Regions from separate parts of the Leeia speluncae genome, predicted to be linked through region 1. Evidence: predicted binding sites of a transcription regulator. Region 1 holds the regulator's gene; the other holds the start of a gene.
The links. The regulator HrcA, encoded in region 1, represses chaperone genes, less so after heat shock. The targets are predictions, from matches to a motif close to ATTAGCACTCGNNNNNNNCGAGTGCTAAT.
Positions count from the first base shown of each region.

Region 2: rpoH (RNA polymerase sigma factor RpoH) is a predicted target of HrcA. The motif match lies at 1,434-1,462, and genes of this name have one in related genera.

Region 1 covers NZ_JAJBZT010000007.1:117,336-120,544, forward strand. Annotated here, with positions in the region: gene recN (DNA repair protein RecN) at 1-149, opposite strand, end outside; gene LIN78_RS13275 (NAD kinase) at 182-1,057, opposite strand; gene hrcA (heat-inducible transcriptional repressor HrcA) at 1,214-2,233, shown strand; gene hemH (ferrochelatase) at 2,310-3,209, shown strand, end outside.
Region 2 covers NZ_JAJBZT010000003.1:176,309-179,517, reverse strand. Annotated here, with positions in the region: gene LIN78_RS06780 (SCO family protein) at 1-429, shown strand, start outside; gene rpoH (RNA polymerase sigma factor RpoH) at 505-1,362, opposite strand; gene LIN78_RS06770 (YfhL family 4Fe-4S dicluster ferredoxin) at 1,526-1,777, opposite strand; gene rsmD (16S rRNA (guanine(966)-N(2))-methyltransferase RsmD) at 1,846-2,400, opposite strand; gene ftsY (signal recognition particle-docking protein FtsY) at 2,601-3,209, shown strand, end outside.

The sequences.
Region 1 (3,209 bases):
AACCTACCACCTAATAGCAAGGATAGGGCATCGATTAATAGCGATTTCCCCGCGCCTGTTTCACCGGTGAGGACGGTAAATCCTTTAGAGAATTGCAGTTCTAAACGATCAACAATGACAAAATCACGAATATTCAGCGTTAGCAGCATAGTCTATTTAGATGATTGTGAGCGTGAATGGATTAGAGCAGTTGCTCGCCCCAATGTAGTTTTTCTCTAAGGATATCGTAGTAATTGTAATTGGTTGGATGAAGCAGGGTGAGTTTACGTTCTGAGCGCTTAATAAAGATGCGGTCAGTTTCTTTTAAATCGATGTGGGATTGACCATCAAAATGCACGCGGCTTTCAAAGCCTTTTAGCATGACGACTTCAACCTGGCATTTATCACTCACTGCAATCGGGCGGTTTGTCATGGATTGCGGGCAGATTGGTACCAGTGCAATCGCAGGAACGGATGGATGCAGAATCGGTCCACCAGCGGCTAGCGCATAGGCGGTAGAACCAGTTGGTGTGGTCACAATAAGCCCATCTGAGCGTTGGCTATAGACAAACTGACCATCAATAAAGATTTCGAACTCGATCATTGCGCCGAGTGCGCCACGGCTAAATACGACATCGTTAAAGGCGGTACCTGTTGCGATGGTTTGGCCGTCTCTTTGAACCGATGTTTCCAGTAAGATGCGTTCTTCCGAAACATATTGGCCTTCTAGCATATCGCGGAAGATATTCATCATGCGGTGCAGAGGGACATCGGTCATAAAGCCTAGGCGGCCATGGTTGACCCCAATAAGCGGGACATTGTGACCTGCTAGTAGTCTCGCAATTCCTAATAGGGTGCCATCGCCACCAATGACAATCGCTAGGTCTACCTTGCTTCCCATCTCTTCACGAGGGATGCGTGGGTAGTTGCCCGCCTGATTATTGGTCACGGCTTCAGCGTCCAAATAGATCTCTAGCCCCTGATCTGAGAGAAACTCAGCCAGTTGCATAACCGATACTTGAACTTCAGGCGTACGGCGACGCCCGACAATGGCGATACGAGGAAAGATTTTGTCCATGGGCAGCATTATAAGCATAAGCGAATCAAATGTTCCAGAGCGTTCCCGCAAGGCTAGCTGATTATGGATACGAGTGATTTTCCTGCCGTTTTTTGGTAAATTGTCAGAAGCCAGTCAAATTAATATTTGTTTTCCCAAAAAGGTACGTACACCATCATGATCAACCCCAGAGCGCAACAACTCTTACGAGTGCTGGTTGAGCGTTATATTGAGGACGGTCAACCCGTGGGTTCCCGTACACTTTCACAAGCTTCAGGCATGGATTTAAGCCCTGCTTCTATCCGAAATGTGATGTCTGAATTAGAGAATTTAGGGTTTGTGGCTAGCCCACATACTTCTGCTGGGCGTATCCCTACGCCGCGCGGGTATCGCTATTTTGTGGATACGCTCTTAACCAAAAGACCGGATATTAATGAAGAGTTGCGCCAGCAGGTGGAGTCTCAGTTTAACCACGATACGCCACAGCGTTTAGCATCTACTGCTTCTCATCTGTTATCTGAATTAACGCAGTTTGCCGGGGTGGTCGTGACACCTAAGCGAACTAACTTAGCGATACGCCACATTGAATTTTTGCAAATGGGGCCATCTAAAGTGTTACTCATTTTGGTGGCGACGGATGGCACTGTTCAAAACCGTTTCTTGCAAATGGAGCGAGACTATTCTGCAGAAGAATTACTCGAAGCAGCTAACTTCTTAAATAAGCATTATGTGGGTTGTTCGTTTTTGGTAATGCGAGAGCGTTTGCATGCTGAACTAAAGCAACTGCAAAGTGATGTGACGGCATTAATGAACGCAGCCTTAGAAGTGGGCGAGTCGGTGATTAGTGAGCAGCAGGAAAATCTGGTGTTAAGCGGTGAGCATAATCTCATTTCTAGCGTGGATTTATCTCGTAACGTTGATCGATTGAAACAGTTGTTCCTTGTGTTTGAACAAAAGACGGCATTGATGCAGTTATTAGATAACAGCCAACGTGCCGAAGGGGTGCAACTCTTTATTGGTAGTGAGTCTGGGATGATTCCGCTTGAAGAGTGTTCTGTGGTGACCAGTAGTTACCGGGTAGACGGTGATATTGTCGGCACTTTGGGGGTGATTGGCCCAACGCGTATGGCGTATGACCGCGTGATCCCGATTGTAGATGTCACTGCGAAACTATTATCAAATGCTTTGTCTCAGTAATGAATGATTGTCTATCATTCAAACGATTCAACCATCATGTTTCTCGGTGCAAACCGAACCTCTTACCTGAGTGCCTATGTCTAAGTATGTAACCGAACCACCTTTTGAGCATGGTTCCGAGAAAAAAATTGGCGTTTTATTAGTTAATCTAGGAACGCCAGAAGCGCCTACTGCCAAAGCGGTAAGGCCGTACTTGCGAGAGTTCTTGTCTGATACACGGGTTGTGGAAATTCCAAAACCTGTTTGGTGGTTGATTTTAAATGCGTTTATTTTGCCGTTTAGACCAAAACAATCTGCATTAAAGTACGCCAGTATTTGGACCAATGATGGTTCGCCGTTAATGGTCCATACCACTAAACAAATGAAACTATTAAAAGGGCTGATTGGTGAACGCCAAGGTCCGGGTTATGTAGTGGACTTTGCGATGCGCTATGGTAAACCTTCAGTTGCTGACAAAATGCAGCAACTGAAGAGAGAAGGCTGCGAGCACATTGTGGTGCTGCCACTCTATCCGCAATATGCGGCAAGTAGTGCGGGTTCTGTCATGGATGCGGTTGGCCGTACGATTCAGATGATGCGTAACCCGCCTGTTGTGCGCTCCGTTAAACATTTTCATGATCATCCTACTTATATAGAAGCATTGGCGAAGCAGGTGAAAAAACATTGGGCATTAAATGGTCGTGGCGACCATTTGCTCATGAGTTTCCACGGCGTGCCTAAAGCGACATTAACCAAGGGCGATCCTTACTTTTGCGAGTGTCACAAAACGGGTCGCTTATTAGCCGAAGCACTTGGTTTGGCCAAGGGGGCATACACGATTGCTTTCCAGTCTCGATTTGGGAAAGCCGAATGGGTAAAACCTTATACGTTTGAAGTATTGCATCAGTTAGGGAAAGCCAAAACACCGAAGCTGGATATTATTTGCCCGGGATTTGTTTCTGATTGCCTAGAAACGCTGGAAGAAATTGCGATGGAA
Region 2 (3,209 bases), on a different contig from region 1:
AAAGATTTTAACGGCAAAGTGACGGTTATCTTCTTTGGATATACGCATTGCCCAGATGTTTGCCCCACTACCTTGGGTGAGTTAAGTCTAGTGGCAAAAAAAATGGGGGCGAGCTTTTCTGGCGTGCAAGTATTGTTTGTTACGGCAGATCCAGAGCGGGATTCTGCGTCTATCTTAAAAGATTATGTGAGGTTGTTTAACCCAAGCTTTATGGCGCTACGCGGGCAAGGTGCCGATTATGAGGCGTTTAAATCGGCTTATAAATTTATTGCCAGTAAACACCAAGAACCGGGTAGTAGCTATTACTCAGTGGATCATTCCGCAGGGTGTTATGTGCTAGATAAGTCGGGCAAGGTGAGATTGTATGTACCGCTAGGTTTTGGTGTGGATAACTGGGTACATGATTTGAATCTGTTGCTGCAAGAATAGTTGGTCAGACGTATAAATGTGAAAAAACCACCAAAGTTGGTGGTTTTTTCTTGTGAAACAGTCTACGCAGTGCATTTAGCTAGCTAGCAGCACCAATTCCTGCTTCATTTTTTGTAGTGCTTTCACTTCAATCTGGCGAATACGCTCTGCTGATACGCCATATTCTGCCGCTAGTTCGTGCAAGGTGGCGCCACTGTCATCACTTAACCAACGAGATTCAACGATGTGTCGGCTACGTGGGTCTAGCTTGTCTAGTGCGCTCATGAGGCCTTCGCCTTGCAAGAGTGCTACGGCTCTATTTTCTAATTGCTTGGTTGGCTCGTTTTCATCGTCAGCCAAATACGCAATCGGAGCAACCGCATCTTCATGATCGGTTTCTAGTGGCTCGATAGAAATGTCTTGCCCATTCAGGCGCATTTCCATTTCTAATACTTCTTCTGGCTTCACCCCAAGTTGTTCAGCAATATCATTTGCTTCTTTTGGGGTTAAAGCAGAAAAGCCAGTTTTCATGCTGCGAAGATTAAAGAATAGCTTGCGTTGCGATTTTGTTGTCGCAACACGAACAAGGCGCCAGTTCTTTAAGATAAATTCGTGGATTTCAGCCTTGATCCAATGAACAGCAAAGGAAAATAGACGCACCCCACGGTTTGGGTCGAAGCGTTTTACCGCTTTCATTAGTCCAATATTACCTTCTTGGATCAGGTCAGCCTGTTGTAGGCCGTAACCAGAGTAGCTGCGAGCAATCGATACCACAACACGCAGGTGAGAAAGCACTAACTGTCTAGCCGCCTCCACGTCATTGTGTTTTTGGAGCTTATCGGCCAGAGAGACTTCTTCTTCCTGGGTCAACATTGGCATCTGATTCACGCTGTGAATATAGCTCTCCAGATTGTTGGCATGTAGCGCAACAGGTAGAGTCGCATTAACGGTCATCAGAACCTCCCTTGATTTTTTTGGTTTCTGCTAAACAATTTGTAGCAGAATAATCTCTATCTGCAAAGTAGTTTAGCACTCTTGTGGTAAGAGTGCTAAACGGATTTTTTGTTCCCACAGATGGAAAATTTCGATAGCAGAGAGGGCAATGAGTGAGGAATTATTACTTACTGCCGTGCATGCGCACGTATTTCGCATGCAATTCTTCTTGCGATTCTTGCTTGCTAGGGTCATGCGGAATACAGTCAACCGGACAAACTTGCTGGCACTGTGGTTCATCATAGTGGCCAACACATTCGGTACATTTTTCAGGATCGATCTGATAAATCTCTTCGCCTTGAGAGATCGCATCATTTGGACATTCTGGTTCACAAACGTCACAGTTGATGCATTCATCAGTAATCATCAAAGACATGGTGTTCTTCCTTCGAATCAAAACAAAAAATTAACCGGAAAAAGAAATTCTTTTTTGGCCTTTCCGGATCAGGCCTCAGATGCGGTGGCAAGTTTTAACAAGGTATAGTGCACTTGTCCCGCCTTGCCTTGGCGGAAAATTTCCCATTCATCAGAAAGTTCAGGCAGTTTGCCGCTTTCTAAATATAAATAACCGTTAGGCTTGAGTACTTGTTTGGCAATTTCCAACACGTCTGCTGCTAAGTTTGCAGCAAATGGCGGGTCGGCAAAAATCACATCAAACTTTTCTCTTAGCGCAGGTAGCTGTCTAAATACATCTCCCTGACGAAATTCAATTTGGCTGGCGCCTAGCTTTTTTGCATTATCCAGTAGTTGGCGGTAGGCGCGTTGATTGAGCTCAAAGCCTAGCACTCTTGCTGCAAAACGTGAGGCAGCTTCAAAGCTGAGTGCACCACTGCCACAAAACATATCTAGGCAGTGCTTGCCATGTAGATCTTGACCTAGCCAGTTAAATAAGGTTTCTTTAACGCGATCACTGGTGGGACGTAAGCCATCTCCATCCGGAAAGGTTAGTTGATGACGGCGCCATTGTCCGCCGATAATCCGGATTTGATTACGCAACATGCTAGATGAATACCACGAATGTCATCGGATTTTGCCAAGAGTTATGGCGAAACTGCCAATCGCTCCGTACAATAGCAACTTATTCAATCATTACCAATCTGAATGAAGGTAATGATGAACTGCCAACCCTATGAAATTAATCAATTAACTTGCCATTATACCCCAATATATGGGGTTGTTGGATGTTGTAGGAACACCGGATGTTCAGTTTTTTTAAAAAAGATAAATCAAAACCAGTAGATTCGCCTGCTAGCGAGTCTAGTGATGTCGTTGAAAATACAACACCTGTTGAAGCAAGTGCGCCGGTTGCCAAGCAAGAAGATGCCGCGCCTAAGCTTGGCTGGGCTGCCCGGTTAAAGCAAGGGCTAACGAAAACACGTCAGCAGTTTACCAAGCAAATCGCTAGTTTATTTGGTGGCGGTCAGATTGATGAAGACCTGTATGAAGAGCTAGAAACTGTCTTGCTTACTTCTGACATGGGTGTAGAGGCGACGACAAGTCTTTTAAAAAATGTAAGGGACAAAGTGACCTTACGTGATTTAAAAGACCCTGCCGCATTAAAAGGTGAACTAAAAGATGCCTTGTGCGAGCTGATTCAGCCACTTGAGCAACCTTTAAACGTGTCTACTCACCATCCTTTTGTCATTATGATGGTTGGCGTTAATGGGGCGGGTAAAACCACTAGTATCGGTAAATTGACGCATTACTTCCAAAGCCAGGGTAAATCTGTCTTGCTAGCCGCGGGGGATACTTTCCGTGCGGCCGCGCGAGAGCAATTGCTTGCATGGGGTGACCGCAATAATGTGACG